Regions from separate parts of the Paenibacillus sp. BIC5C1 genome, predicted to be linked through region 2. Evidence: riboswitches for the same ligand, from Rfam matches in the RefSeq annotation. Region 2 holds a riboswitch; the other holds the start of a gene.
The links. A riboswitch is a leader RNA that binds a small molecule or an ion and turns the genes downstream of it on or off. The one in region 2 is predicted to bind FMN.
Positions count from the first base shown of each region.

Region 1: another riboswitch for FMN. It lies ahead of ribD (bifunctional diaminohydroxyphosphoribosylaminopyrimidine deaminase/5-amino-6-(5-phosphoribosylamino)uracil reductase RibD); the one in region 2 lies ahead of RS891_RS15640 (DMT family transporter).

Region 1 covers NZ_CP135922.1:4,675,443-4,691,988, reverse strand. The annotation lists gene RS891_RS20880 (DUF4227 family protein) at 124-366, shown strand; gene RS891_RS20875 (tyrosine recombinase) at 440-1,330, shown strand; gene RS891_RS20870 (purine-nucleoside phosphorylase) at 1,521-2,345, shown strand; gene RS891_RS20865 (D-alanyl-D-alanine carboxypeptidase family protein) at 2,649-3,770, shown strand; gene spoIIAA (anti-sigma F factor antagonist) at 3,914-4,267, shown strand; gene spoIIAB (anti-sigma F factor) at 4,264-4,719, shown strand; gene sigF (RNA polymerase sporulation sigma factor SigF) at 4,734-5,489, shown strand; gene RS891_RS20845 (DMT family transporter) at 5,578-6,510, opposite strand; gene RS891_RS20840 (AraC family transcriptional regulator) at 6,620-7,531, shown strand; gene RS891_RS20835 (stage V sporulation protein AA) at 7,973-8,629, shown strand; gene RS891_RS20830 (stage V sporulation protein AB) at 8,616-9,038, shown strand; gene RS891_RS20825 (spore germination protein) at 9,122-10,732, shown strand; gene lysA (diaminopimelate decarboxylase) at 10,835-12,166, shown strand; gene RS891_RS20815 (peptidylprolyl isomerase) at 12,388-12,819, shown strand; FMN riboswitch at 12,966-13,129, shown strand; gene ribD (bifunctional diaminohydroxyphosphoribosylaminopyrimidine deaminase/5-amino-6-(5-phosphoribosylamino)uracil reductase RibD) at 13,489-14,592, shown strand; gene ribE (riboflavin synthase) at 14,633-15,301, shown strand; gene RS891_RS20800 (bifunctional 3,4-dihydroxy-2-butanone-4-phosphate synthase/GTP cyclohydrolase II) at 15,359-16,546, shown strand, end outside.
Region 2 covers NZ_CP135922.1:3,467,741-3,484,286, reverse strand. The annotation lists partial or broken gene RS891_RS15655 (amidohydrolase family protein) at 1-1,304, opposite strand, end outside; gene RS891_RS15650 (CGNR zinc finger domain-containing protein) at 1,507-2,067, opposite strand; gene RS891_RS15645 (DinB family protein) at 2,204-2,701, shown strand; FMN riboswitch at 2,786-2,937, shown strand; gene RS891_RS15640 (DMT family transporter) at 3,082-4,062, shown strand; gene RS891_RS15635 (amidase) at 4,200-5,705, shown strand; gene RS891_RS15630 (DUF1989 domain-containing protein) at 5,824-6,447, shown strand; gene RS891_RS15625 (LysE family transporter) at 6,559-7,185, shown strand; gene RS891_RS15620 (YqcI/YcgG family protein) at 7,269-8,030, shown strand; gene RS891_RS15615 (amino acid permease) at 8,049-9,395, opposite strand; gene RS891_RS15610 (glycoside hydrolase family 2 TIM barrel-domain containing protein) at 9,721-12,570, opposite strand; gene helD (RNA polymerase recycling motor HelD) at 12,833-15,262, opposite strand; gene RS891_RS15600 (AraC family transcriptional regulator) at 15,594-16,439, shown strand; gene RS891_RS15595 (NADP-dependent oxidoreductase) at 16,506-16,546, opposite strand, start outside.

The DNA.
Region 1 (16,546 bases), 1.2 Mb from region 2:
GACGGGAGAGCTTTTTTGGTCCAGCGTGTGATGTGAGGTTTACCCTGAATGTCATATTCCTGTGTTCGGTAACATACCCTGATTCTAGACGAGTCGGATTCGAACCAGAAAGGGGTACAACCCATGATTATATCGCTGCGGAGAGGACTCCGTTTTATTCGATTTATCGTATTTTTTGCTGCATTAGTTTATCTGTTCTATCATGTCCTGGATTTGTTCAACGGATTGATCTCACCTGTGGACCAATATCAGATGCCAACAGGAAATGCGGTTAAAGTATTTCAGGAAACGGTTTGGCCAAGTAACGGGGAAGGACGTCCTACAATGGCAGAGCGTCTCCGTTTATTTTATTGGTACGGAGAGTAGCTGGACAGCCAGGGATGCAAATACGGAAGCAGGTTGCCCATGTGGCAGTCCTGTCAGATGAGGAGCGTTGTGCATGAAGCAGACGATACACGCCTATGCCTTATACTTGGAAGAGGATAAAGGGATGTCGAGCAGCACGCTGGAATCGTATCTTCGGGACGTGGACAAGTTCATCGAATTTGCGGATAAAGAATACGGTATCCGGGAAGCGGAGCAGGTGCGCCGGACGCATGTTATCCTGTTTATAGGTCAGCAGAAACAGGCAGGACGTGCGAATGCAACCATTGCCCGCAGCGTCGTATCCCTGCGCTCCTATTTTCATTTTTTGATGCGGCGTGGTGACATATTACAGGACCCTACGTTTGATGTGGAGGCTCCAAAAGCAGACAAGACACCGCCGCAGGTGTTGACCGTCCAAGAGATCGAATTGCTGCTCAGCTCCCCCGATACCCGTTCACCGCAAGGGGTGCGTGACCGGGCCATGCTGGAGCTATTGTATGCGACAGGCATTCGTGTATCTGAACTGATTGCACTGGATGTGCGGGACGTACAGCCAGGCATGCGCTTTATCCGCTGTGGAGGTGCCGGTAAAGAACGGATTTTGCCAATAGGTGCGCCTGCAGCAGAGTGGGCAAGTGTTTATGTGAACGAGTACCGCAACCTGCTAATTAAAAATGATACGGACGAGCATGCTCTCTTTGTCAACGTATCCGGGAAACGATTAACCCGTCAAGGATTCTGGAAGTTGCTCAAAAAAGCAGCGATGGATGCGGGAATATCGGGTGAAATTACACCACATACGCTGCGTCATTCCTTTGCCGCTCACCTGATTGCCAGTGGGGCAGATACCCGTGCGGTGCAGGACATGCTCGGTCATGTGGAGCAGCCTGGGCAACAGTATGGACATCATGGCCGCAAAACGATGAAAGAGATTTATGAATCTCATCATCCGCGGGCAAAATAGATTCTACTTGGATATAAATCTGCAAAAAAAAAGCGGAACAATAGTCCGATTTAGGATAAAATAAATTGAACACATTTAAACGCCGTTATACATAAGCAAATGCATCATTCAAGCGTGTTGATAACGCGTAGTTCTGATTGATACCATTTGCGGACACAGACGGATCGTTTCAACTCAAGGGGGAACATTTATGACAGCATTAAACCAACAGATGATTTTGGAAGCGGCATCTTACATCCAAAGCAAAAGTACTATTAAACCGGAAGTCGGTTTGATTTTAGGTTCAGGGCTTGGCATTTTGGCAGAATTGATTGAAGATGGTGTAAGCATCGCTTATCAGGATATTCCGCATTTTCCGGTGTCCACAGTAGAGGGACATGAAGGCGAATTGCTTGTGGGGACCATTAAAGGCCGTCCGGTTGTTATGATGAAAGGTCGTTTCCACATGTATGAAGGTTATGGTCCTGAACTGACTGCCTTCCCGGTACGTGTTATGAAAGAGCTGGGCGTAACTTCTCTGCTCGTAACGAACGCAGCAGGTGGCGTAAATACCTCTTATGAGGCGGGTGACCTGATGCTGATCTCGGATCATCTCAATCTCACAGGCAAGAATCCATTAATCGGACCGAATGACTCCGCACTGGGTGTTCGCTTCCCGGATCTGTCCGAAGCGTACAGCCGCCGTCTGCGTGCGCTGGCGAAGGATACAGCCGCGTCACAAGGTTTTGATGTACGTGAAGGTGTATATGCAGGTATGCTTGGTCCAAACTACGAGACACCAGCTGAGATCGTGATGCTGCGTACGTTGGGTGCGGATGCTGTCGGCATGTCTACCGTCTCTGAGGTTATCGTAGCACGCCACGCAGGCCTGGAAGTGCTCGGTATTTCTTGTATCAGCAACATGGCTGCCGGCATTCTGGACCAGCCGTTGTCGCATGATGAAGTTATGGAGACAACAGAACGTGTTCGTGAATCGTTCCTGGCCCTTGTCCTGGCTGTTATTCCACAAATGTAACTGATCATATAGAAAAGGCGATCTACCCTAATGTGATTCATTGGGGCAGGTTGCCTTTTTTTATTTTCCTTAACGGACCGTTCACTCATCCAGTAGTTCAGGCTCGTTTTTTGGTGTTTCACACAGATTACATAAAAAGTTCGGCAAATCATTCTTTACATGGAATAATTTACTTCAATCGGGCCGACAATGATTAGCAGTACATGCATGGAACATGCAGTAAGCAAGTTATTTGAGGAGGTAACCCTAGTGAAGAAACGAATAATGGCATCGTTCATGACCCTTTGTATCCTGCTGCCCCTGATGGCATCAACCGCGCTGGCTGAAGAAACTCCCAAAGCAGCGGGGGGAACAGATTTGGCCCCGTCGGCACGCTCCGCCATTTTGATGGATGCAGATACGGGCACGGTCATTTTTGAAAAAAACAGTCATGATCAGCTGCCTCCGGCGAGCATTACCAAGATTATGACCATGCTGCTCACCATTGAAGCGGTCGACTCTGGCAAGCTGAAGCTGACGGATAAAGTGAGAACGAGTGAATATGCCGCATCCATGGGTGGATCACAGATATTTCTGGAACCTGGGGAAGAGATGACGGTAGACGATATGTTAAAAGGGATTGCTATGGCTTCCGGTAATGATGCCTCTGTGGCGATGGCTGAGAAAATTGCCGGTTCCGAGGAAGCTTTTGTTCAATTAATGAATGAGCGGGCGAAGGAGCTTGGCATGAAGGATACTCATTTTGCCAACTGTAACGGCCTTCCGGTAGATAATCATTATTCTTCCGCGCATGATATTGCGGTCATGAGCCGTGAACTGCTGAAGCATCCGGGGATTACGAAATATACCGGTGCATACCAGGACTACCTTCGTAAAGATAGCGAGAAGCCATTCTGGCTGGTGAATACGAACAAATTGGTTCGTTTCTACTCCGGTGCGGATGGGTTGAAAACAGGATACACTTCCGAAGCGAAGTTTTGTCTCTCGGCTACAGCGATGAAAGATGGGCTGCGTGTCGTTTCCGTGGTATTGGGTGAACCAAATACCAAAACACGGAACAGCGAGGTGTCCTCGATGTTTGACTATGCTTTTGGGCAGTACACGATGAAAGCTCTGTACAAGTCAGGGGACCTGCTGGGCAGCCTGAAAATTGAAAAAGGTGAAGTTGCCGAATTGCCGCTGAATGCAACGCAAAATTATAGTGTGCTGATGCGCAAAGGTGCGAAATCGGATGAGATCCGTCATGAATTGCTGATGGCCAAAGAAGTAAAAGCTCCGGTCAAAGAAGGTCAGAGTGTAGGTAAGCTTGTCGTCTACCAGGGCAATGAAGTCATCAAGGAATTCGACATTCAGGCTCCACAGGATGTGGACAAGGCTGGCTGGTGGAAGCTATTCAAACGCACAACCTCCAATCTGTTTGATTAAACGGCGATTTATGCAGGTTGCGCACATCCGTTGAACATATTTTGTAATTAAATAGGGGTTTTCTTCTAGTTTTGTCGGGGGGCAGGAAAAGCCTTCGAGAACGTAGAAATCCTTGTTCAAGACAGGGAGGAGAGTGAGCAAACGTGAACTTGCATGTGGAAATGGAACATCACCGCGGGATTCTGATTGTGCGATTATCCGGGGAGCTGGATCACCATACAGCTGACATGGTACGGATGCAGATGGATGAAGCCATCCAGCGCAGACAATGCGAGCATCTGGTACTCAGCCTGAAAGATCTGCAATTTATGGACAGTTCGGGTCTGGGTGTCATTTTGGGAAGATACAAGCTCATTAAGAATAAAGGCGGCAAGATGGTTGTCTGTGATGTCAATCCGCCAGTGTATCGTTTGCTGGAAATGTCGGGTTTGTTCAAGATTATGCCGATTTACGAAAATGAGGGAACTGCTCTCTCGGGTCTGGAGGTCGTCTCATGAATGAAGGAACGGGGACAAATTTCATGAATCTGCAATTCGCGGCCAAGTCGGAGAACGAATCGTTCGCACGGGTGACGGTTGCTGCCTTCATCTCCCAGCTTGATCCTACGATGGACGAGCTTAGCGATCTGAAGACAGTCATTTCGGAAGCCGTAACGAACAGCATCATTCACGGTTATAACAACAATCCAGAAGGTGTCGTGTCCATTCAAGCCGAGATTCGCGATGACATGATCACTATCATTGTGGAAGACCGCGGTGAAGGCATCGAAGACCTTGAACTGGCCAAACAGCCGTTGTATACGTCCAAACCCGAACTTGAGCGCTCGGGGATGGGCTTCACCATTATGGAAAACTTCATGGATGAATTCGAAGTCAGCAGTGAGCCCGGCAGAGGCACCTCCATCAAGATGAAGAAAAGGATTGAATCCAAGAAAGCATTGTATAATTAGGGGTTGGTGGTCTTATGGATGCTGAAGTGAAACAGTCTTCACAGACCTATTTGGACGATGCCGAGGTCAAACGGCTGATTGCGCTCAGTCAGTCGGGTGACCATGTCGCACGGGATACGCTGGTGAACTGCAACATCAGACTCGTCTGGTCCGTCGTACAACGTTTTATGAACAGGGGATATGAGCCGGAGGATCTGTTCCAGATTGGTTGTATCGGGCTGCTCAAATCGGTGGATAAATTCGATCTCAGTTATGATGTCAAATTCTCCACCTATGCTGTCCCGATGATTATCGGAGAAATTCAGCGCTTCCTGCGGGACGACGGCACCCTTAAGGTCAGTCGTTCACTGAAGGAGATGGCGAATAAAGTCCGCAAGAAAAGGGATGAGTTGTCCAAAAACCTGGACCGTCTGCCCACGATCAAGGAAGTGGCTGAAGAGCTGGGGGTAACCCCGGAGGAAGTTGTTTTTGCGCAGGAAGCGAACAAACCGCCTACCTCCATACATGAGACGGTGTTTGAGAATGACGGCGATCCGATTACATTAATGGACCAGATTGCCGACGAGTCTCAGGAACGGTGGTTTGACAAACTGGCGCTAAACGAAGCAATTGGCGGTCTCAGTGAACGGGAACGGCTGATTGTATATCTCCGGTATTATCGCGATCAGACCCAGTCCGAGGTCGCCAGTAGACTGGGTATATCCCAGGTGCAGGTGTCACGGCTGGAGAAAAAAATACTTCAATCCATCCGCGACCAGATCGCACAGTGATTTTGGATTGCAGAAAACAAAATTGGTGTTGAAATACCAATTTACGACAACTAACAACCTTCTATCGCGCGTCAATATGCGGAGAAGGTTATTTGTCGTTAGCCTGGATGGGTTTGGGGCGATTCGACTGCAACAATAATATCAATCCAACGATACATGCGGTCCCCAGCCATTGAAATAACCCGAAGGGTTCATGCAACCAGATAACAGTTGTGCCAACAGCAGCAAGAGGTTCTGCGCTTCCCATAAGACTTGTTTCTTTGGCTGTCAGGCTTTTTAAACTTTCGATATAGAACCAGAATGCAATCATCGTCCCAAAAATAATGGTAAAAGCCATATATCCGTAAGTTTCCAAACGCAAGCTGGCAAAGTCCATTTTCCATGGTGGGTGGATGAGACTCAGTGCAGCCCCTCCGATAATCATTGCCCAGCCTACAACAACGAGTGAATCAAACTTTTCAATCAGTTTTACGGCGTAGAGGGTATAAAAGGCAGCAGCAACTCCGGATAACAGCCCCCACAATACAGCGGGTAACGGTACAGACAATTGAGAGGGAGAACCATTGGTCAGCAGGAGAAAACACCCGCTCAGAGCCAGAATCGCTGATGCAACATCCTTTCTGGTTAGAGCAGCCTGTTTTCGCCAGATCATATAGACCATGATCATGACTGGTGACAGATATTGAAGTAGGGTCGCCACCGCGGAATTGCCATGTTGAATGGACGCCATGTACGTATATTGAACAGCGAGCATCCCGAATAATCCGAAAATGATTAGCTGCAAGGCTGTTTTTTTCTGCTTCCACATATCGAAAATTTGCGAGCGTCTTGTTGTAAAGGATTGAACCGTCAGGAGCAGTATGCCGGCAATCAGCAGTCGTACCGTTACAAACCAGTTGACTTCAATTCCGTATTGTTGAAACAGCTTTTGTGAAACCGTTCCGCCAACGCCCCAGCATATCGCACCTGTAAGAACGAAGAATAGGCCTGACTTCCTAGATCTCTGAATAGATATTTTCATGAATAGTTCCCTCACCTTAAATATAAGAATAGTGCTATATTAAAATGGAATAGGCTATAATAATATCAATATCGCACAGATAAATATCATTATATTGAGATGAGAAAATATGCTTAAAACAGAATTCAGGATTGATCAAAACGGAAGGGAGCTGACGGAGCATCGTACGGTTACACTGCCTTTGGCGTGTTATGAAACCACAATTGTACGCAATGTTCACGGGCATATTCCATTGCACTGGCATGATGAATTGCAGTTTGTTTTGGTTGTCCAGGGCGAAGCTCTTTTTCATGTGAATAATCAAAAGATTATTGTGACGCAAGGCGATGGGCTGTTTATCAACAGTGGTTGTATGCACATGGCAGAGGAACGGGGGAAGAAGGATAATTGTATTTATCTTTGTCTAAATGTCTCTCCTCATTTTGTTGTGCCTCCCGAGTTATATTTGAAGTATGTTCATCCTTATATCTCAGCAACCAATTTACCTTATCTTCATATCAAAAGGGAAATTTCTTGGGGAGCTCAAGTCCTGAACGCCATTCGGCAGGTTAAAAAGAATCTGGATGAGCAGCCTCCATTTTACGAAATGAATGTGGCTTCAAGCCTTTTAACGATATGGAAACATCTAATTACAAGCGGATACGCACTGGAATATGATCCATCCGAAATCATCAGAAACAGACGAATGAAGGGTATGGTTGAATGGATTCACCTGCACTCCGCTGAACCAATCAAATTGGAGGACATTGCAAGAGCCGGTCAGTTAAGCCGCTCGGAAACCTGCCGTTATTTCAAGCAAATGTTGAAGACAACGCCCATGCAGTATGTAATCGATTATCGCATCCAAAAGAGTGTGGAGCTGTTGCAACTCCAAGAACGCAGCATTACCGAGATTGCTTATGAAGTGGGCTTTAATAGCACGAGCTATTTTATTAATCAATTTCGCAAAACGATGCAAATCACCCCGTTAAAGTTCAGAAGAGAAATGGAGTTGAGGAATAAGGAGGGTATTGAGCAGTGAATAAAAAAATGCCCCAAAGATACCTGATCCCCAAGTTTCTTACCAGTCATTCCATAAGATTTTCTCCTCCCATTAAGTCGCTATATGAGCGGCTTTTTTTGTTTGTGTAACAAAGGGATTATGACAAAATAAAGTCCAAATTCACCAGCTATTATTTCTCTTACTACAGCCTCCCATCATATTTATTTCAGTCCTTTGGGAAAAAAGGGAGACACGTGCAGCGGAGGGATGGAATCGTACTAAGGAGCGAAGCGTTCGCCTTTAGCACCGGATTTCCTCCTTGAAAAAGGAGATTCAAGAAATCCGGGGATAACAGCGACCGATGGCCGATCCATCCCGAAGCGCCCTCAGAGTCTACAAAACCTTTTTCCAACCAAGATGTAATAAATTTGCACATTCTTCAAATACTAACCTAAATTACGCAGTAAAGGAGTGTTCCGGATGTCCCTGACACCCACTCCAACGGTCTATGTTCGTTTGCGCAGCCGTATTCGTATCCAAAGGGGCCGAAGTGTCAAGCTTGGAGATGTAGCTCACTTGCTCACCTCTCCCGAAGAACAGGAAAGAAGGCTGCTTGAGCTTGAATTGCTGCGCCCCGGACCGGAGGACGGCAATCTGATCCTCATTGATATATTGCAGATCATCCCCCAGATCCGTCGGGCCTTACCAGATGTCACCGTTGAATTGATCGGATCGGGTCATACCCTTGTTGAGGTGGTTGCGGGAAGTGGCAAACCTTCCAAATCTCTGTTTATCCTTGTGTGGCTACTGCTTTTCTTTGGATCAGCATTGACCATTATGAATTTTCATGCGGACGTAAACATGCAGGAAGTTCAGATTCGAATTGTAGAGATGATTACAGGTCGCCGGGATGAACATCCATATCTGTTTCAGGTGGCATATTCCATCGGGATCGGGTTTGGCATGGCCGTGTTCTTTAATCATTTATTCAAGAAAAAGTGGAATGAAGAACCTACCCCTTTGGAAGTGGAAATGTTCCTATATCAGCAAAATGTAGACAAGTATGTGGTGATTGAAGAAACCGAACGTATGCATGAAGAGGAACGCAGGGAGATGAATGCGGATGAGCGTTCTTAACGGAGCAATCAGCATTGTGCTGGGTATTGCGGGGGGAATCGCGGTCGGAAGTGGTGTGATTGCGCTTATTCTCGTGCTTGATATGATTCCAAGACTAGCTCAGCTTACGCGAACCTATGACAAAACCCATTGGTATGAAGGGGCCTTGATCGGAGGTTCGCTGCTCGGTACCGTTGCGGATTTTTGGCATTGGAAGGTGCATGGAGCGCTCTTGCTTAGCCCGATCATCGGACTGTTTTGCGGTGTGTTCATCGGTCTGCTTGCGGCGGCACTCACAGAAGTATTGAATGTACTGCCAGTGCTGGCGAAAAGACTAGGTATGAAATCGTATTTATTTGGATTACTGCTAGCCATGATTTTGGGGAAGATGACAGGCTCCCTGTTTGATTTTTTTGTATACCAGCGTTGAAACGTTAGGCCTAAGGAGGATGGGAAATGGACGTAAGATCGGACAACGACGGGCATAACTCCAGTGAAGCAACATCCGAAGAGATGATGCATAAATCTCCTTATGAGATTCAGGAGGAAGAAGAAAAGAAGACTTTCGAAAAAAAGAAACAAAATGAAATGTCTGACAGTATCGAGGAATCGGTAAAATATTGGCAGGAAAACGACGATATTTCCCCTCGCATGAGTGATAACAGATATACGCTTCAGCAAGTGTTGGGACTTGGGGAGTCCTTTGATGTGAATATGAGGGAAATGGTTTTGGGCGGCAAACATGTTGGATTGCTGCTGCTGACTGGATTTGCGAAAGATGAGATTCTGCTTGAAGTGTTAAAAAGGTTAACCTATCTTACACCGGAGCAAGTGTCTGGACATGCGCTGAAGTCGTATTTCGAATGTTACATTCCTCATATTCAAGTTGAGCGAGTGGAGAAGATGAGCGCCGTCATTAACAAGGTCCTCACAGGCATGAGTGCCATGTTCGTCGAAGGGGACCGTTCCGTTATTGTTATGGATACCCGCAGCTATCCGGTACGCTCACCAGAGGAACCTTCGCTGGAGAGAGTGGTCCGTGGTTCAAGAGACGGATTTACAGAGACACTTCTGACCAACGTGGCGTTAGTACGCCGAAGAATACGGGACCCTGGCTTAAAGTTTGAAATTATGCAGGTCGGACGCAGGTCGCAAACGGATGTCTGTGTTGTGTATATTGATGATATCGTGGACAAGGTTCAGGTAGATTCCGTTCGTGAAAAAATAAAACGGGTGAATATCGACGGTATCCCTGCTGCCGATAAGCAGCTTGAAGAAGCGATTATTAACAAGGGCTGGCACCCGTATCCGTTGGTTCGGTATTCGGAACGACCCGATGTGACAGCATCCCATCTGATGGACGGACGGGTTGTTGTTTTTGTAGATACTTCACCCAGTGTGATGATTCTGCCCACCACTTTTTTTGACCTATGTGAGCATGCGGAAGAGAACAGACAGACCGCCTTTATGGGAACTTATCTGCGCTGGGTACGGTTTGGGGGTATTCTGATTTCACTTTTCCTGTTGCCGCTGTGGTTGCTGATGGTTATTGACCCTGCCATTAAGCCAGCAGGAATGGAGTTCATTGGCCCTCACGAGAATGCACAGCTTCCGCTGATTCTGCAGTTCCTGCTTATTGAATTCGGGGTGGATTTATTGCGGATGGCAGCCGTCCATACCCCGACGCCACTCGCTTCAGCCATGGGTTTGATTGCGGCCATTTTGGTCGGTGATATCGCCGTGAAAACAGGTTATTTTGTGAATGAAGTTGTACTTTACATGGCGATTGCGGCCATAGGAATGTTTGCAACACCTAGTTATGAGCTTGGTTTGGCGAATCGATTGGTCAGGCTGTTTTTGCTCGTTGCAGTAGCGATATTCAAGGTTCCTGGATTCGTTGTCGGGACGACGTTCATTATTGTGGCGCTCACCTTACATCGCTCCTACAACTCTTCTTATCTCTGGCCATTCATACCGTTTAATGCAAAGGCTTTGGGTAACTTTTTATTCCGTTTGCCACTGTTGGAGAATAAAAAACGTCCTTCGATCAACAAAACGCGTGACAATACCAAAATGGACAGTGATCCGGACGGGGAACTGCAAAAAAGTAAAAAACACAAATGATCTGCCGAAAAATCCATTCTTCTCATTCACTAATTTGATATACTGGTGTAAAATCATTGGAATAACAGCTGTTCCAGTATATAAAAAGTGAGGAATGCAGATATGTATTTACATGGTACAAGTAAAATAAATGCACAGGGACATCTGGAAATTGGCGGAGTCGATACTACCGTCCTGAAAGAACAATTTGGAACTCCCCTGTATGTTGTGGACGAGCAATTAGTTCGTGAGCGTTGCAGAGAGTACATGGAAGCGTTCCGTGCTTCAGGCCTGGGTTTCCAGGTTGCTTATGCAAGTAAAGCATTCTGTGTAATGGCCATGTGTGCCCTTGCTGCGGAAGAAGGACTTTCCCTGGATGTAGTATCCGATGGTGAATTGTTCACGGCACTGCAAGCCGGTTTCCCGGCAGAACGTATTCACTTCCACGGCAACAACAAAACATTGGAAGAGATCGAAATGGCGCTTGATGCAGAGATAGGCTGCTTCGTTGTGGATAACTTCAATGAACTGCACTTGCTGCAAGCTGTAGCCGCAGACAAAAATCGCAAAGTTAACATTTTGCTGCGTGTGACGCCTGGTGTTGAAGCGCATACGCATGAATATATCTCGACAGGACAAACGGATTCCAAATTTGGATTCGATATCGGAAACGGAACGGCATTTGAAGCCATTGAATTGGCTTCCAAACAGTCGAATTTAGTTTTACTCGGTGTGCATTCACACATCGGATCACAAATTTTCGAAGTTGAAGGTTTCCAAATGGCAGTTCAACGCGTTGCTGAGTTTGCAGCAGCTGTGTATGAGCGTCTTAACGTGGCATTCAAAGTGGTTAATCTGGGTGGTGGCTTCGGTATTCGCTATATTGATGGGGATACACCGCTTGAAGTTTCACAATACGTGAAAGCCATCACGGATGCGGTAAAAAATCATTTTGCTCAAATCGGCTATGCCGTGCCTGAGATCTGGGTTGAACCAGGCCGCAGCATCGTAGGTGAAGCGGGAACAACACTCTACACCGTTGGAACAAGCAAAGATATTCCAGGGGTTCGTAAATACGTAGCTGTGGATGGTGGAATGACAGACAATCCACGTCCAGCGCTGTATGAGTCCAAATATGAAGCTGTATTGGCAAACCGTGCAAATGAAGCAGCTCAGGAAACAGTATCTGTTGCTGGTAAATGCTGTGAGAGTGGCGATATGCTGATCTGGGATTTGGACCTGCCTAAAGTGCAAAGCGGCGATCTGCTCGCAGTTGCTTGCACAGGCGCATACAACTACTCCATGGCAAGCAACTATAACCGGATTCGTCGTCCGGCAGTTGTGTTTGTCAAAGACGGTCAAGGGGATGTTGTCGTACGCCGTGAGACGTATCAGGACATCATCCAAAATGATCTGGTACCTGAGCGTATTGCTAAACAGCCAGTTACCCGTTAATTTAAGTTCAAATAGCGGAGCTCTATATCAAGAAGACAAAAAAGGACACTCCTTTTTTGTCTTCTTTTGCATCTTTAGGGCCGGATTTGAAAAAAACTTGCTGATTATTTTGCGATCAATCCATTTTCGGTGTACACTAAGAAAAGTGCTATAAAGCTTGGCCCAGGGTCATGCGTTCTGGCACCATTAACGATGGTCAATACGAAAGGAGTCATTTACATATGGCGAAACAAGCGAAAATTAAAATGGCAAACGGCGGAGAAGTTGTAATCGATTTGTTCGATCAAGAAGCTCCAAACACAGTAGCAAACTTTGAGAAACTGGCTAACTCCGGTTTCTACAACGGTCTTGTATTTCACCGTGTTATTCCGGGCTTTGTAGCTCAAGGCGGATGCCCTAACGGTTCCGGCGCAGGCGGCCCAGGTTACACAATCAACTGTGAAATCAACCCGAACAAACATGAGCGCGGAACATTGGCTATGGCACATGCAGGCCGTAACACAGGCGGAAGCCAGTTCTATATCTGTTACCAACCGCAACCACATTTGGATGGACAACATACTGTATTTGGTAAAGTAACCAAAGGTATGGAGTTCGTAGACGCTTTCGAAGGTCGCGACAAAATGGAGACTGTTGAAGTAGTAGAAGCTTAATCAATAACCGTATGTAAACCGTTTCGCAATTAGCGAAGCGGTTTTTGTTTACACTTAAGCTTATTAAAAGTTAGTATGTGACAAAAAGGAACAAAAAACAATTGATTTTTTGACGTTAAAGTGCTAACATCCAATTAATAACGCAACGAATCCTTCAGGGCAGGGTGTAATTCCCTACCGGCGGTGATGCAGTATGTGAGGATATCTATCCAGCATTGATGCAAAGTCCGTGACCCGTCTGCCTGTGGCAGATGGCTGATCTGGTGTAATTCCAGAACCGACAGTATAGTCTGGATGGGAGAAGGAGAGGGTGCAGTCCTTAGGGGCCGCATTCCGCAGGAGTGTTGCTGTACAGTTTTTGACGAATTCATTTCCTGTGCAGGGAGAAATCCGGTTACTTCCGGCAATCTTCATACATATGCCACATCATAGAAGCTCTTTACCTGTAATTGAAGTTCATTAAGGTATGTGTCTGCTTTCACTTGCCTGAAATGAAGTTTTGGGCGATGTGTTGTTGGCAATGTATCAATAGTACTGCTGGTGACACATGTCTCTCATCATCCCCATCGAACGGTTTGTTCGACGGGGATTTTTTATTGGATATGGAACATGCCTCTCTGTTGGAAGGGAGGTCTATAACTTAAGATTTTAACCGTGGGGTGAACGGACTTGGAAATGATTAATGATGAATTTTATATGGCGCTGGCACTGGATATGGCAGAGCGGGCACAAGGACAGACCGGAATCAATCCGGTAGTAGGTTGTGTCGTTGTAAAAGAAGGACGTATCGTGGGCCTCGGAAGTCATCTCAAACGGGGAACGGGTCATGCAGAGGTTCATGCGCTGAACATGGCGGGCAGTGATGCTGAAGGCAGTACAGTATACGTTACGCTTGAACCCTGTAGCCATTATGGCAAGACTCCACCATGCAGTGAACGTCTCATTCACGAGAAAGTGAAACGTGTCGTTGTATGCTGCGAAGATCCGAATCCACAAGTCTCCGGCAGAGGGATCAGCATGCTGCGTCAACAAGGGATCGAAGTTGAAGTTGGCGTGCTTCGTGAGCGCGGAAGACGGATGAACGAGAAATTCATCAAATACATTACAACAGGTCTCCCCTTTGTAACTTTGAAGACGGCCTCTACTCTGGATGGCAAAATCGCTACGCGTAGCGGTGACAGCAAATGGATCTCTAACGAGTCAGCTCGCGAGATTGTACACGCGCTTCGTCATCGCCATCAAGGCATTATGGTTGGTGTGGAAACGGTCATTGCAGACAACCCCGAACTCACGACTCGTTTGCAAGTGGAAGGGATCAGCCCGGTACGAATTGTGGTCGATTCCAAGCTACGTCTACCTGTAGGAGCCAAAATGGTCAAGGATGGCCTTGCACCAACTTGGGTGCTTACAACGGATGAGGCGAGCTCTGAGGCGGCCGAGCGGCTGGAAGCCTATGGGGTGGAGATTATACGTTGTGGTCCAGGACCACGAGTTGATCTGTTGAGTGCACTCAGCAAGCTCGGTGAGCGTGAGATTGGTTCAATTCTGCTGGAAGGCGGGGGCACACTGAATGGTGCCATGCTGGAAGCACGGTTGGTAGATCGACTGCTCATGTTCATTGCTCCGAAAATCGTCGGAGGATATGAAACACCAGGCAGTTTCCGCTTCGAGGGTGTAGAGCGCATGAGTCAAGCGATTCAATTGCATCAGCTGGAAATTGAGCAAGTTGGAGATAATATTAGTATTGGCGGAATTCCGGTTTGGCCAGAATAAATGAATTAACGATAAAGAAATAAATAAAGGAGGCGGTAGCATGTTTACCGGTTTGGTGGAAGAAGTTGGTCAGATCCGGCGCATAGGTCGGAAAGGCGAAGCGATGGTCCTGAATATCGGAGCTTCCGCCATTATGAACGACCTGAAGATTGGCGATAGTGTAGCTGTAAACGGGGTATGCTTAACTGCGACAACTCTGGAGGGTGGCGGGTTTACTGCCGATGTAATGCCAGAGACATATCGACATACCAATCTTAGTCAGTTGCAATCCGGCAGCAAAGTTAATCTGGAGCGAGCCATGCTGTCAGGTGGTCGTTTTGGCGGGCATATCGTTCAAGGCCATGTCGATGGTACTGGGGTGATTGGCAGCATTACACGTGACCAGAATGCAATTGTTTTCGAGATCAAACCTGATGATTCGCAGCTGTTCAAATATCTGATACCCAAAGGATCAGTAACCCTGGATGGAATTAGTCTGACTGTTGTGCATACTTCACAGACCGCATTCACTGTATCCATTATTCCCCACACTATTGGTGAGACCGTATTAAATGTGAAAAAGACGGGTGATACCATCAATATTGAGTGTGATATTTTGGGCAAATACGTGGATCATCTGTTGCACTATGGTAAGGGACATCAGGAGACAGGTGCGGGCAAGCCGCGAAGTATCAGTGAGGATTTCCTCGCTAATCACGGATTTGCTTAACAAATCATAATTAATTAACTACAAATATAAATTGAAATGGAAACTGGAGGGTGACCTATGTCAGAGAAATCCATTCTGAATTCTATTGAGGAAGCCATCTACGATCTCATGCAGGGTAAACCGGTCATTGTGGTGGATGATGAGGATCGGGAGAATGAAGGCGATTTTATCGCTTTGGCGGAAAAGGCTACACCTGAAGTGATCAATTTCATGATTACCGAAGGCAGAGGTCTGGTGTGTGTTCCCATTACGCAGCAACGTGCCGATGAACTCAACCTGAAACCTATGGTTCAGCAAAATACGGACTTTCATGGGACGGCCTTTACCGTCTCTGTAGATCATAAAGATACCACAACGGGCATCTCGGCTCATGAACGCTCCATTACAGTTAAGGGTCTAATCGACCCCGAAGCGAAAAGCGGAGATTTCCGCAAGCCGGGCCACATGTTCCCACTTATCGCCAAAGATGGCGGTGTACTACGACGCGCGGGCCACACGGAAGCGGCTGTGGATCTCGCCATTATGTGCGGTTCCTATCCCGCAGGTGTAATCTGTGAAGTGATCAAGGAAGATGGCACGATGGCCAGACTTCCGGATCTGCAGGAGATCGCTCGCAAACATGATCTGAAGTTGATCAGCATTCAGGATATGATTCGGTACCGGAATGAGAAGGAGCAGTTGGTTCAACGCGAAGTAGCTGTACGCATGCCAACGGACTTTGGTGAATTCCAGGCGGTGGCATACACCAATGCGGTGGACAACAAGGAGCATGTCGCTTTGGTTAAAGGTGAAATTGATGGATCGAAACCTGTATTGGTGCGCGTACACTCCGAATGTCTCACGGGGGATGTATTCCATTCTCATCGATGCGACTGTGGTCCACAATTCGATGCGGCCCTGAAACAGATCCATGACGAAGGCAATGGCGTCCTGCTCTATATGAGACAAGAAGGACGAGGCATTGGACTGATCAACAAGCTCAAAGCCTACAAACTGCAAGAGGAAGGTCTGGACACCGTGGATGCCAATCTGAAGCTTGGATTTGCAGCCGATCTTCGTGATTACGGCATTGGTGCCCAAATCCTCAAGGATCTAGGCGTTCGCCAAATTCGGTTGTTAACCAACAATCCACGCAAAATTAAAGGGCTTGAAGGGTATGGACTTGAAGTGGTGGAACGAGTTGCCATTCAGATGGAAGAGAACGAGGATAATACGGTCTACTTGCACACGAAGCAGGCGAAGCTC
Region 2 (16,546 bases):
TTCCGCCGGACCTCATTCAGATCGACATGCAGCAGCTTACCTTCGCGCTTCACCGGACGACCTGCTACAAATACAGTATCCACATTAGATGGATTGGCAAATTGAACGACGGCTCCAACCGGATCATGCACCGGGAACAAGTTAAGGTCGGTAGTTCGGATCATAATCAGATCCGCTTCTTTACCTGGCGTAAGTGTACCAATCTTCTGTTCAAGTCCCAGAGCCTTCGCCCCAGCAGAAGTTGCAAATCTCAACACTTGACTGGATTGCAGATTAAGCTCACCTGGCATTTCACCCTGCAGCAAAAGTTGTTCATTTTCCCGGGAACGTTCAGCTTGAAGTGCAAATTTCATCTGGGAGAACATATCTCCACCCGTTGATGTTACAACATCGACTCCCAGGGTTGGAGTTCCTCCATTTTCAAGAAAGTACCCTGTTGCCGGGTACCCGTGTCCCATCATCATCTCTACTTCCGGTGTGACGGACAGCGAGGCCCCGCTGTCGGCCAACATTTTATATTCATCCGTATCCATCGTATTTCCGTGTACGACGTTCAGACTTGGGCTCAGCAAACCAGCCTCATACATTTTACTTATCGATCGATCTACAGATCCCCAGCTTCCAAAGCCGACATGCATTCAACATATCGCATCCAGCTCTTGGGCAAGCTGAATTTCCTTCACCGCGGTATCCCAATGGCTGAACTCCGGACCACGAATAGCAAGGCCGAACGTAAGCAGCTGATCCCGTGAGGAAAAATACTGTTCCTTGACTCTTCTCACATCATTCGAATACGTCAGCTGGCTCTCTCTGTTCCAGTAGGGCGTCTCACCTGGTAGACCATAAGCGAAAACCGACCGAATACCCGCATCTTGAAGTCCACGAATCAGTTCATCCGTGTGCTCCGAGGAATACGGCATACTCCAGTCAAGCACCGTGGTCACCCCTGCATTAAGCGCTTCCAATGAACCCAACAAATTGGCGATATAGCTGTCTTGTGGCCGGAGTTTACTTCCCATCGCTCCATAATAGAGATTTTGCAGATAGACCGGCAGTGACCAGTTGGTTCCCGCTGTTTTTACAAGTGACTCCCATACATGCCGATGCGTATCTACAAGTCCAGGGAGTATAATCATTTCCGATGCATCTATAACTTCCGCTTCAATACAATTCAGGTCGGGCTGGATGGCAGTTATAAGAGAATCCTCAATGAGAACGTCTGCCCGTCTATACTGACCCACCGACGAATCCATAGACAATACACAACCATTTTTCAGTAGATAACTTGTCCCCACAAGACACATCTCCAATCATTGTTTTTTTGGATTTACGCTTGAATCCCGGATGTTAATCTCTGACTGAATTACTAACTGAATTATTTTAAGTTCATATATATTATATAGCAGTTATTGGGAACATGCAATTTCTGGATTTCATATTTTCTTTCTAGTATTTTCCTGTCTATAACAACAAAGTACAGCAAATCACACTTTCTGTGCGTACATCTTACTCTTGCTGCTGATCCTTCTTCTGTTTTGCCCGAAATCTTCTAACCTTCATTAAATTACCGCACATCTTGTCATCACAATATTTCTGAGTTCTGCTACGCGTATCGTCATAGAAAATCCAGCGACAATCCGCATTATCACAGATACGTATCCTTCTCCCATCCCCTTCAACCAATGTGTTGGCAAAATCGGCCGCGACCTCTGCCATGACCTGTTGCCATTGACTTCCTACAGGAATAAGTGAAAGTTTCAGTCCCTCATCTCCAGTGTTCAATCTTCTTATGACTTGACCTTTCTCCATTATGCCGTTAAGCCATTCCTTGTCTTTGTCCGATAATGTATTACCATCAGATAAACGAGTTGCAAGCGCCTGCAATTCATTTCTGAAGTTTCTCAAGGCTCCATGCTCTTCTGAAGAAGCAGGTACCAATGCGTTCAGTTGCCATTGTTTGAGGAATGCCTGCTGCCATTGAGCTTTACCAAGCCTGTCCTCTGAACGATTTCCGCCACGCCAGTCATGGTAATCACTGTTCACATAATCAGTCCATAGTCTATCCATATATACCTCCGCTAAATTGTAACGTTCTAATGGTGAAAAAGATAGTTACAACCACTCCTGTTTGGGTTATATTAATTGTAACCACATTTAAGCACTTTAGCTAGTTACCACGAAATTATTTTAGGGAGGAAAATCGATGACTACAACAGTAACAGAACTATTGCTCATTCAGAAAGATGACACCTGGGATCAATGTAACTGGATTGTGCCTTTATCCAAGGCACTCGAAGGACTTACTGCTGAACAGGCAGCCTGGGTTCCATCATCCGGTGGATTAAGCATCTGGCAGTTGGCTAACCATATGTATTACTATAATTATCGTTTGATGAGTCGCATTCAGGGCAAAACACCCTCCGGTACACCTGCCGAAAACAATGAATCCACCTTCGGTGATCCCGGCGACCCTTCCGATACCACTGGCTGGAATACACTTATGCAACATACAACACAATTAGCCGGACAGCTTCGTGATCAACTAGCTTCATTGGAAGAATCCGATCTTGAAGCTCCATATATGGATACGGATGAAAAATGGGCTCATGAACTAGCTCGCTGGGTACTACACGATGCGTATCATGCAGGCCAGATTGTATTACTACGCAGACAACAAGGGAGCTGGAATATCATATTCTAAAAAAAACACTTGAACTGCTAGCGCTTACAGGAATAAGATGGACTTATTAATGTTACAGCTTGTTCAATACACAATATAATTGAATAGGATCTTCGGGGTAGGGTGCAATTCCCAACCGGCGGTGATGTTCTTCGGAACCAGCCCGCGACTCGCTGTTTGACCCGATGTAGGGATTCAGCGACTGACTTGGTGTGACTCCAAGGCCGACGGTACAGTCCGGATGAGAGAAGATCAACACATTGACATGCCGTTACGGAAAGGCTTATTTTCGTACGACATGTTTATGATTGAGCCCCCGTTTATTTGGTGTATACCAAAACGGGGGCTTTTGTCGATTTTGCCAACTGAAGATTCCGTGTTCTGACGAAGGAGTCCTGAATATGGAAAAGACCCAATCTGCATCAACAGCTTACCGCAAGGAACGAAGCAATACCGGATTCTGGCTCGTCGTGCTCGGCGCCGCCTTTTGGGGTGTAGATCCACTGTTTCGTATTATTTTGCTCAAAACGATGACCTCCACTCAGATTGTACTGGTGGAACATATTATTGTCAGCCTTGTGGCAATTCCCGTGTTGTGGAAGTTCCGGGCTGATCTGAAAAACCTGCGTGCACGCCACTGGATTGCCGTGATTTTTATCTCCTGGGGAGGATCTGCTCTCGCCACGGTCTTATTCACCCTGGCGCTGACACATAACGATCCCAACACCGTTTTGTTATTGCAGAAGATGCAGCCGCTATTTGCGATTGTTCTGGCTAAGCTTTTGCTGAAAGAAACATTGCCTCGCCGCTTCGGCGGACTGTTTATCATTGCACTTGCAGGAACATACCTGCTCACGTTCGGATTCACTCTTCCCATTGGCAACTGGGACAATTGGGTTCATGCAGGCAGCCTGTTATCACTGGGTGCAGCTGCATTGTGGGGCGGTTCAACGGTTATGGGACGGCTGATGCTGGGGCAAACCCGTTATGAAACGGTCACCTCCCTGCGCTTTGTCGTAGCCTTGCCGCTGCTGATCTTTATGACGTGGAACGAAGGTGCTGCCTGGACATTCCCTTCCGCTACAGGTGAACAGGCGGCTGTAGCACTTAATATTCTGGGTCAGGCATTACTGCCAGGGTTACTGAGTCTTCTCTTATATTACAAAGGGCTCTCTTCCACCAAAGCCTCAGTCGCAACGCTCGCAGAACTGAGCTTCCCGATGGCCGGTGTACTGGTAAACTGGATTGCATTCCGTACATTAATTACATGGGAGCAACTGGTGGGCTTCATCCTCATCTGGATTGCGCTATTCGCTATCTCCAAACAGCAAGAACGCTCAGCGAGTCCGGCTGATGCTGCACCGAAGCTTCGTACGAATTGAAATTGTATATAAACGCAAATCAATTAAGGCACTGCACATCCTTAGAGATGTATAGTGCCTTTTGTCTTTTTACTATTCCGATGGTACGATGACTTAGGGAATAATAGATCAAGTTAATTTAGAGAGGAACGATCATCATGTCTTCATCTTCATCATTTTCATATACATCTTACGATGCCATAGGTTTGGCTGAATTGGTTCGCGCTCGGGAGATATCTCCTGTCGAATTGCTTGAAGCGGCTTATGCTCGCCTGGAAGAAGTGAACCCGCAGCTCAATGCAGTCATTCGTACATATGAAACACGCGCTCGCCAGGAAGCAAGTATGGTTCATCCGGGAGAGCAACCCTTTGCCGGCGTGCCCTTGTTATTGAAAGATATCTCTCAATCCCTGGAAGGTGAAATTCTCACCTCAGGTTCCCACCTTCTCCGTGAGCATCGTTCACAACGGAATTCCAATTTCGTTTCCCGTCTGCGCGATGCAGGCTTCATTATCATTGGACATACCAATACGCCGGAATTTGGCCTGAAAAACATTACCGAACCCCGTCTTCACGGTCCAACTCGAAATCCATGGAATACGAATCACTCACCAGGCGGTTCAAGTGGCGGTGCCGCTGCCGCAGTAGCCTCGGGTATTGTCCCCATTGCAGGAGCAAGTGACGGCGGCGGTTCCATCCGAATTCCTGCTTCATTCAGCGGCTTGTTCGGACTCAAACCTACACGTGGACGGACACCTGTTGGACCAGGGGTTGGCCGTCAGTGGCAGGGTGCTTCGATTGATTTTGCCTTGTCCCGTTCCGTTCGCGACAGCGCTGCTTTACTGGATACATTGCAAGTGATTCAACCGGAAGCTGCGTTTCATGCTCCCCTCTTCCCAGGCAGCTATCTGGCTGATATGAACTACCCTCATCAACGCAAACTGAGAGTTGCTTACACGACAGCTTCGCCTGTAGGTACACCAGTGAGTGAAGAAGCCAAACAAGCTGTATATAAGACAGTCCGCTGGCTGGAAGAACAAGGTCATGAGGTTGAAGAAAAACTAAGTCCGGTGAATGGTGTCAAATTAATGGAGAACTATTACATGATGAACAGCGGCGAAATGGCGGCGATGATCTCTTCGATGGAACGTTCTATGGGTAGAGCATTAACCTCTGATGATATGGAGATCGAGTCTTGGGTTCTGGCTGAGGCCGGCAAAAAAGTATCCGCTGCCGAATTCGTACATAGTTTGGCCGAATGGGATGTTGCCGCAGCTCAGATGTCTACGTTGTTTGAACGGTATGATTTTTATGTCACACCCGTCAATGCTTTTTCCGCTCCCAAGATTGGAGAATTGACACCTCATGATGAACAGATTCAGTATTTGATGCGCATTAGTGATTTGGACAAGATCCAGCAGCAACAGTTGATTTATGAGATGTTTGAACCAAGTCTTACCTACACACCGTTCACTCAGCTCGCGAATCTGACAGGTCAACCAGCCATGAGTGTTCCTGTTCACCTGACTCCTGAAGGCCTGCCCATGGGTGTACAAATTATGGCAACGAAAGGCCGTGAAGACTGGTTGCTTCATCTGGCTGGTCAGCTGGAAACATCCGAACTATGGGTCGGCATGCAGGGTAATCCACTGTTTCCAGTATAAACTCTGATTACAATCTATATCATTTTCAATGTGAGCCGGAGCCGTATGTTTGCCAAAATGCATGAAAGCCATGTCAGCTCCGCATACTGAAAGCAAAAACAGCGGAGGAATGTGACGAATGAATATGAATACAACGGAACGCCACAAACAGTCTGTTCGCATCCCGGCCAAAACGGGTTATGCCGTTAAGGTAAATAAGGGTTCATTAATTCGGGTGACCGATTTGGAGGGGCAGCAGGTCGTTGATTTTGTTGCATATGATGCTCAAAATGCCAATAATCGACTAGACCCAGGTGTAACGATGGACGTACTGCGGTCCTACCGGATCAAACCAGGACAAACCGTGTATTCCAATCAATATCAGCCGTTGCTTAAGATCGTTCGTGACACGGTTGGTGTTCATGATTTTTTCAACTCCGCCTGTCGTCCGGAAATGTATGAAGTTTTATACGATAAAAAGGATCATGCCAGCTGCTATCATAACCTAAATCAGGCTCTTGAACCGTTCGGGATCTTGCCGCCGGATCAGCATTATCCGTTTAATCTGTTTATGAAATCGGTTGTAGATGATCTTGGCAAGATTGACGTTGTAGCTCCAGATTCGCGCGCCGGTGACTATGTGGAGATGGAGGCACTGACCGATCTGATTATCGGTTTATCCGCCTGCCCATGTGAAGAGAGCTCATGCAACGGATTTCATTGCACAGCCATTCAGCTGGATGTAGAATCCATGGCAGATTAAGCGACGCACAGCTTGTTCTAATTTGCTCCAGTCGGGAATACGATGACTTGTACCCATATGGTCTGACTTACCGGTACAATTCGTCGAACCCGTTAAGGAGTGAACGCGTACATGTCTGTACTGTTTAGTTATATTATTCTGGGAATCTCACTATCAGCTCCAATTGGTCCGATCAATGCCGCTCAGTTGGATCGCGGAGCCCGCCATGGATTTATGCATGCCTGGATTTTGGGACTTGGTGCCATGTTTGCAGATTTGGTGTACATGCTTCTGATCTACTTTGGAGTTGCTCATTTTCTGGACACGCCGTTCATGCGCTCGTTTCTTTGGTCATTTGGCAGCTTTATTCTGGTGTATACCGGTGTGGAAACACTGTCCAAGTTAAAAGACGGCATTCAGGCCTCTTCTACAGCAGAAGCGAGGGTTGGGAAATCTTTTGTCTCTGGCTTTCTCATGGCCCTGTCCAATCCCCTGAATATTCTATTCTGGCTCGGCATTTACGGCTCTATTCTCGCTACAACCGTGAAGCATACCGATACCGCTCATCTGCTAATATACAGTTCTGGTATTTTCATAGGCATCCTTGTATGGGATGTCATCATGGCTGGCATGGCCAGTCGATTCCATAAACGCAGCAACGAAACCGTTTTGCGTTGGATCTCCATCATCTCGGGTATCTGCCTGATTGGTTTTGGCCTGTACTTCGGGCTTGAAGCTGTACGATCTATCTTTTTCTAACTTAAAAACTACACTGGACAGTCACCCAACACCATCCGCATTAATACGTTAACGGTATCATGTGGAATGGAGTTGGGGAATCAATGGCAGAGCTGTACAGTGCCGATGAAATAAATGCATCATTCAAAGGCCTGCCCGAATGGCAGCAGGACGCGTATTCAAAATTTTCCAATATGATTGCAGATGAGGATAATACGTATCCTTGTGTACCTGGACGTATGGGTTTTCTCTCAGGACATCTGAGATATGGATTCACAAGGGATCCACGTACACAAGCTTCTGCTGAAGACATGGCGGAATTACTTCGTCAATATGGTCCCATTTCTCGGGATACGGGACATTATGCTTCTTTGGTTGTCATTTGCGATACAACAGATGATTTGAGAAACAACACTACGGTAGAGCAGTATCAGTCCTTGTTCTGGGAGATGCTTAACCGGGTAAGCTCACTCGATACCGCCTCTTGGCCTGAACATATTTCAACTGATCCGCATGAAGCGACATGGGAATTTTGCTTTGGCGGGGAGCCTTACTTTTGTTTCTGTGCCACTCCCGCGCACGAGCTTAGAGCCAGCAGGCACTTCCCCTATCTTATGTTTGCTTTTCAACCACGATGGGTGTTTGAATCGATTAATGACAACACACCTCTTGGCCGGAAAATGAAAACTTTGATCCGCAAGCGGTTAGCAGCCTATGATGCCATTCCTGCTCATCCTTCCCTCATGTGGTATGGACAGCAGGATAACCTGGAATGGAAACAATATTTCCTGCCCGATGACGAGCAGACCCCTTCCAAGTGCCCATTCATGCGCATGAAGCAAGCCATTAGCAAAATGACAAAATAGCTTATACGAGACACCCTTTCAAGTCTTTGATGGTTCAGTGGTTGGAGATGGTCGCGGTTTTCGTACTTTGTTTACAATGTAAGTGATCAAGGCTATCAATACAACAAGACCTATACTGGCCAGCAGACCTCTTCTGCTGGCTTTTTCCATAGCCGTGCCAGCTACTGCTGCAAGTATAAGGACCATGGCGATCCATACTTTGATCCGATTCCAACTCGTTGGCTTCATTTTCTTGATATACGTGATGCAAATCAAAAGCCAGGTATACATTAATACCAAGCTGCCTGCGGTTGTTACATATTCGAATAGGCTCTTAGGCATCCATAATGCCAGGAGAGTAGAAAGGATTAATCCGGCCGCAGTGCATCCTAATGCATACAGGGGCATGCTCTTTTTTCCCCAAGTCTTCGTAAACATCTTCGGTGCATCTCCGTCCTCACCCAATTTAACCAGCATGGATGTAATCGCATAGATTGATGCAACCATCGTGGAGAATCCAGCGATTATCAAAATTCCGTTGAGAATATGAACCACGACCGTAAACCCAATCGATGACATCGCTTTGACGAGAGGACTCTCATCTGGTGTTAACTTAGCAGCGGGGACCAGTAGCAGGATCAAGGCAATCGCCACAACATACAGCGTACTGACGGTTAACAACATCACTCTTCCTGACTTCACAGCGTCCTTAGGTTCTTTCAGCTTGGCTGCCATTAAACCCATGACCTCAATCCCAGCAAAGGCAAAAAAAGCATAAATAAACCCGGTCCACACGCCTTTTATTTTGTGAGGGAACCATTCATTCGTTATTTTCTGCGGTGTAATCTTTACATTTAACCAGCCAAGACAAGCCGCTGCTGCAATCCCGATAAAAGCAACCGTTGCAGCTAGCTTGATTACGGCGAGCACATTCTCCGTTTGGGTTAACCCTTTGGCTCCCAATGCGGCGATGAACAATCCAATGCATGCATATACCGCAACGAACACCCATAATGGAAACTTGGGAAACCAAAATTGAGAGAACAATCCCAGCGCCGTTAATGAACTCCCCATGATCAGCATTTCGGAAGACCAATACATCCATCCACTTCCAAAACCGGCCCATGGGCCGAACGCTTCCCCGGCATATGTTCGGAAAGCCCCTTCCTTCGGATCTTCTGCCGTCATCTGAGCCAATGCTCCAAAAACAAAGTAGGTCCCTGCAGCAGCCAGCACCAAAAGTACAAGCACGGATAAACCGGACCAATGAATAGCCAGACTTGTTCCGAGGAAAAATCCGGTTCCTAGCGTACATCCTGCTCCAAATAAGGAAAGACTAATCCAGCTCAGTTTATCTTCTTCTTTTTGATGCACATGACTTTTCATATGTATCCTCCTTCATGCGTACCCCATTACGGTTTACATATGATGGATTTTTTATGTCATTAAAGTAAAAAAGAAAATGAAACTGACAATATATTTAGTTTACATAATAATAATCTCGTTAACTAATGGTGTTGCTGTTGATACATCAATGCTTTTGGAATAAAACAGTAGTAACACTTTTAAGCTTCTATCATTAATGAAAACCCTTCGAACTGAAAAACAGTTTGAAGGGTTTCTTGTTAGTTCCTGAGAACAAACTTCTCGTTTGTTAAGGCGAATCTGTCGGTGGATGTTCTTGTAGCTAATAACCTACATAATGAAGGTTCTATTTGTTGCCGAACAATTGTTGAAGCTCAACCATCTCTATCTGGGCTTCCGGTTGGAATTCCTCACTTCTCACATATTGTGCAAGGCTGTAAAGCAATTGCCGCCCTTCCGTTTGGCTAATCAATTTATCATAATTTAGCGCCCCAACCAACAGCTTGCCTTTTCCAACCTGGCATTCAAACAGCAGCCCCAGCTTATGATTACGTTCAAAATTATCGATAGTTTGAACGAAAGGCTGAACATTCGCGGCAACCTTATCCAAAATAATAGACCGTGAATTCATGACGATATGCCACCAAGGATACGTGGAATGCGTCTCACTTGGGAAGTGCTTCAATGCTGGATGCGCGTTATCGATTAGAAGACCAAGCGTGCCGACCGGCACTTGCTTGTTCATGCTTTCCGAAATGGATCGGAACATCGGATAACACCAGAAATCGGTACAATATGTGCCTTCGATTGAATTATCGTTATCCTCGAGTGTTGGAAGCAGAAGCACACTCTCCCCTTTTTCCAGCAAGCTAATGACTCCATTGGACAATTCCTTATAAATATGGTCATGTTCAATAGCTGTCACATCATGATCAGGGTATACCCAAAGGTCATATTGTTTCCGAATATCGGTATTTGGAATATGCAGGGATAGAGTGATTGGCGTCATCTTTTTCACATCAGGCAGCTTGAACTTGATTTGACTTATTTCAAACCAAGTTTCGCCAGAGATAAAGGAAATCTCTTCTTTTCCTCGCGCAAGCAATTGATCCGAATCACGTAATTCCCACACCACAGCATGACCTGTCAATGAATCTGCTCGGTAGTACCTTAATTGAATGTGGGCATTGAAATCTTCTCCTGAATTGTAGTTGTATTTCTCGAATCGGGCCAGAAGGACTGCATCGGAGCAAAACGTCCTCCACTCCTCGGGAGTAATTAACCCTTTCGAATCCATGAAGGCATCCAAAATACCTACCAGTGCTGTCCCCTGTCCACTAAAGTCCTGAAGATCAAGCAATTGAAACCCTGCCAGATGATTGGATCGAAATGCCGCCTCAAGCTCCTCCTTATAGCAGTCAACGGCAAGTTTGCCAGAGTTTCTGAAAAAGGGTTCACCCAGATGTCCCATTCCCTTGGACTGCAATCGTTCCCGAAACACCTCAAAGTTTTTTGCTTTCAACGACCCGGTATACTTCTCGATCTCTTCATAATTCGGATACATGGCATATTGTCCAATTTCATGGGAGATGACGGGCAGGTGTGGAATGAGCTGTTGTTCAACAGAAGCGGCTTTCACGGTCTTGGCCTCCGTGCCATATTGAATTTGAATTTCAGATTCCTCTGCTTGAATTCCCTCGTTCTCCGAAACTGTCCCAACGGGCAAGATCATGTTGTCGTAATCCTTCAGAGTACCAGGCACGTCGGTTTGCACATGACCCAACGGGGCATCACACATGGCATAGGAGCCGCGGAAAAGTCTATCTTTGGAAAAACGCACACCACAGTAAAAATCTTCTTCCTCTAGAATGTGCGGAGTGAACTGAAAATTGTTTGAACCCTGAGTGTACAGAGGTCGTGGATCAAATGCTCTATACGCTTTGATAATGGCATTTAGTCTTTCTTTGCTTCCCCAAAGTTCATTACCGAGTGACATCATGACAAAAGAAGGATGATTCCCATACGCCTTGAGCATGGCAAAGCCTTCACGAATAAGATAGTCCTGTTCAGCCTGATTATGCTGTGGGTCGAGTTCATCCGTGATTGTACCCCAGAATGGCAATTCAGGCTCCATATAGATGCCAAGCATATCTGCAGCGGTGAACGCTGCTTCAGGCGGACAGCAGGTATGGAAACGATAATGATTTATACCATATGATTTGGAAATGCTCAGGATTCGCAGCCAATCATCCACATCGGTTGGTGCGTAACCTGTAAGTGGAAAGATTAAACCATCATGTTTTCCGCGAAGAAAAGTCTTTCGACCATTGATAGTAAAAGAATCTCCAGCAGCTTCAAAATCTCGCAGTCCTGTTATGATTTCGGTTGTATCCAGCACATCGCCATGTTCACCCAACAGATTAAGGGTCAGCACATACAGATGTGGGTCCGAATCACTCCAGAGCAATGCGTCGTCTCCCATCTTGTAGAGCACATTCACTTCGTCCTGACTGCATGGGTAGGTTTGCTCACTCACCACATGATTTCTGTCTGAAGCTATATATCCATGAGTCTCTTCTAAAAGAGGCTTGAAGGTTTGCGCAGTAACAGACAATACAGTACCTGGTATCGATTTGGACAAAGTACTTGCGATTCTAAAGGATCGCTCTTTCGCATCGGGATAGATCTGTACCTCACCCATATGCACGTCGTGGTAAAAATGAAGCTCCAGCTTCCCGGTAATTCCGTTCCAGTTGGTCTGAGTATCGGCGGATGTAAGATGCCCGCCTTTCGTCGGATAGTCCGTATTATCAACCCGGATGGTGAGGGTGTGTTTTCCCTCCAGTAGTCCTTCCGGCAAACTGTACACATGGGGGGTGTTAAGGCTATCCTGTGTTCCAACTTCTTCACCATCGACCCATAACTTCGTTATACGCGTGCGTTCCAGATACAAACTGCATCTCTTGCTAGCATGTGTAGCTGGTATATCAATTTCCCGTTTCAGCCATACCCATCCTTCATATGAATATTCATCAGTCAGAGACCCGATGTGAGCCACATCATTCTTCCTACCCTTGCGCGCATGAGAAGTTGTGTTCGGCAGTGTTATAGTGTCTTCAAATGGGCCTTGAACGCCTTGTTTATGTTCATCCAGTTGAAGCTCCCAGCTTCCCTGCAAGTTCATTTTGGTTAACATGATCCCAACTCCTCTATTCCTTTATGTATGTAATCTATTCTTCTAGTTCGTATTACTATTATATAACTGTAACCTTAGTCCACCCATATAATAAAATTTATGCTGAGTATAACAATATGGAAATAATCCAAAGGTTGTCGCTAACAAGTTCGTCGCTATAATGACTTGAAAATTCAAAAAAAAGTCGCCCAAAGGCGACTAGTGTTACTTATTTGGGTTGTTCTATTCTTATACACAGCTAGATCAGAAAATACCGGCAAAGTTATTCCGTTGTATAGACCTCCGATTCCTCATGCAAATCTGCTGGCAAGGCCTGTATGAAAGGCGACCAATCGCCCGTCGTGTATAGATGAAGCCGATGCATAGCCCGCGTACACGCCGTATAAAGAAGCTTGCGTTCATTGTCTCGACCATAAGTTCCAGACGAAGCATCATAGACCAAGACGGCATCGAACTCGACACCTTTGGCGAGATAAACAGGAATGACCATTACACCTTTTTCAAAGTTGAACGTTTCCTTCGTTACGAGCTGCAACGCTTCACCTCCTTGAATCTGTAACGATTCATGGGCCTTGAGGCTTTCGGCGGCGGTCTTCGTAATAATAGCGATGGAATCAAAGCCCTCGGCTCTTAGCGCAGCGATATCTGCAACCATTTGTGTATTCAGCTTCTCCCTGTCGATGCTTCTCGTCAGCAGGGGCTTTAGGCCATGTCTTTCAAAGGGTACAATTTCATCTCCGCCTGGAAGCATCGCTCTTGTAAACTCAACGATTTCCTTCGTTGAGCGATAGCTGCGTACTAGAGAGAAACGGCTTGTTTCGGCTTCACCGTAGAGACGGACTAGTGGTGAATCAGCTGCGGCCAACTTGGTAGCCTGCGTGAAGATCGCTTGCCCAAAGTCGCCCAGCACAGTCATTCGGGCACGGGGAAACAACTTTTTGAGATATTCATATTGAAATGTTGAATAATCCTGACCCTCATCAACGAAGACATACTTGATTTCCGTGTTCGTCCGGACACCTTCAATCAGTTCTTTTACATACAAATAGGGAGTCGCATCCTCATGAAACAACTCGTTCCGGAGCAGAGTTTCCTTGGTTTGAATGCATATCTCAAGCCATAGCGATGGGACAACCTCAGTATTTGTTTTCTGCCGGTAAGCTGCTTCGTCAACAAACAATTCACCATATATACCTTTGATATCAACAAACGCGAATTTCTTGACACTTTTTCTTAGTGGGCTAAAACGTTCTTTCACGATCTTACGGCCGAGCAGCTCCTCCTCCTTCTGGGCAAAGTCAAAGTCACCTTCGTCTTCTCGGCGCTTCTTGCTTATTTTCTCGCGAATTTGGGCGTACTGTTCCGCGATATCGAATACTTCCTTATCTTTATGCAGCACTTCAAAGACATCCGCATACTGATCAGTGTCGAGATAATTCAACTCTTCCTGTACCCACGACTCTTCACGTTCCTTGCGTTCCAGAGAAGCCAGCTCTTTCAGCAGCCATTCCTGCAAGAGTACAACGCGATTTAGCAAGGGTAGGGACCGATCATAACCGTAAAATTTGGCTTTCATTTGCTCTGCAGTAATCAAATCACGGTTCCGAAACCGAATGCTGTTGAATCGCATACCTTCCTGTCCCAACCAGTTTCCATAGTTCTGCAAGGCCTGCAGAAAAGCATCGGAAGCTTTATATTCGATCCCTTGAAGCCGAGCCTCATAGCCCGGAGCTTCATGCGAGGTCAGTACATATTCAATCTGATCAAAGACATCCTCTGGACGCAACGAAGAGCCAAGCCAATAGTCGAGGAATTGTTGAAAAGTAGTCTGCTGCATGTTATCTTCGCCGAGCTCCGGAAGGACAGTGGAAATATAACTGCCAAACATCGGATTTGGTGAGAAAAGGACGATCTGATCAGCGCTGATCGTCTGGCGATGTTTGTATAGTAAGTACGCCACCCGCTGCAAGGCTGCGGAAGTTTTACCGCTACCGGCTGCTCCTTGTACGATAAGCATTCGGCTTGTGTCATTACGGATAATGGCGTTTTGTTCCTTCTGTATGGTTGCCACGATACTTTTCATTTGTGAATCTGCACCTTTGCCGAGCACTTGTTGCAACAATTGGTCTCCAATCGTTTCGTTAGCATCAAACATATTGCGGATTTGTCCGTTATGGATCTGAAATTGCCGTTTGAGCTCCATTGTGCCATCGATTCGTCCAATCGGAGTCACATAGGACGCTATGCCGGGGGAAGAGTCGTAATACATGCTCGCGATCGGTGTACGCCAATCATAGATCAGAAAGCTCAAACCGTCTTCGTCCATAAAAGAAGATACGCCGATATAAATCTGATCGGTGAGGGCCAGACCTTTCTCCTGAAAGTCGATACGGCCAAAATAAGGGGACGGGAGCAAACGCTTCATGTTGTTCCATTGCTGCATCAACCGTATGTGACCACGTTCCCGCTCGGCCAGTACCGCAGACTGCTGGTTAATGGTATAGAAGGTCTCTTCGAAATCTTCGTGGGTGCTGGTATTGATCGTCACCTCTTCCCAAAAGCGCTTGCGAATTTCCGAAGCCTGGTCACGCATTCCGGCAACCTCTGGCTCCAATTCTGTGATTTTGGCCTGCAGTTTGTTCCTTACAGACTCCAGACGTTCCTGTTCCAGTTGCCAATCTTTTGATTGCATCTCTCCGAACCACTCCTTTTCCTATTTTTGGGATGAAAAAGAGCATTGACAAATCAAAATTCCAGATGTAAAATTAAAGTAGGGATAAAAACAAGTACATACTTTGATTTTGTTTGTCAATGGCGCTAACGATTATATCATAGCGTTATTTTTCGTTCAATTCTTTTTTTGTTTGCCAAAAGGTGGCCTTTGAATTCACCAGAGGTCATCTTTTTTCATGTCTATTGGGTCACCCTCCCCCGCTTTCCCTAACCGGACAAATGAAAGCACATAATGACAGGTTCTTGGATCAGTCTTCATCTATTATAGGAATCAAGGAGTGGTTAATCGTATGAACTGGATCGAATCATTACAGCTAGCTATTGCATATATGGAAGAACATTTACTCGAAAATATGACTATGGAGCAAATTGCAGCTCAAGCCCATATTTCTCCCTTTCATTTTCAACGTACGTTTGCCCTATTAACTGATGTTACGGTAGCCGAATATATCAGACGAAGACGGTTAACATTGGCAGCCAATGAACTGATACAGAGTGATTACAAAATCATTGATCTGGCGCTCAAGTATGGTTATGACACTCCTGAATCTTTCTCCAAAGCCTTTCGTAGACAGCACGGAATTGCCCCCAGTGAAGCACGTAAGAACAGTACCTCTGTCAAATCGTATAATCGTTTGGTTATTCAATTAAGTCTAAAAGGAGCAGAACCAATGAATCACAGAATTGTTGAACAAGCGTCGTTTACATTAGTAGGGATAAAGCAGGCTTTCTCTTATATTGATGGGGAAAACTTACGAGGCATAGGCAAGATGTGGCAGGATGCATATACGAGCGGTACAGAAGATCGTTTATTTGAATTGAATAATGGTGTAATCCAAGGGTTGCTTGGTGTATGTGTGGATCAGAACGAAATTCAGGAGAAGCAGATGGAATATTGGATTGCTACGGCTTATGATGGCGAAGTACCTGAAGGGTTATCATCATTCACAATTCCAGCTTCCAAATGGAGTGTCTTTGAAGTTGAAGGTCCGATGCCAGACAGTATGCAGCGTTTATGGAAGCAGATTATTTCTGAATGGTTCCCTTCCAACCCTTACGAGCATGCGGGTATACCTGAGCTTGAAGTATATCCAGGACCTCACCAGCCACCTCAAATCTGGATACCGATAAAATAAAGAGTATTATAGTATCCGTTCTTGCCCTCCATTTGGACAAGAACGGTATTCATCTCCTTTGAACGCTTACTTCATTTTCACGATGACCTTTCCTTTGGCACTTCCAC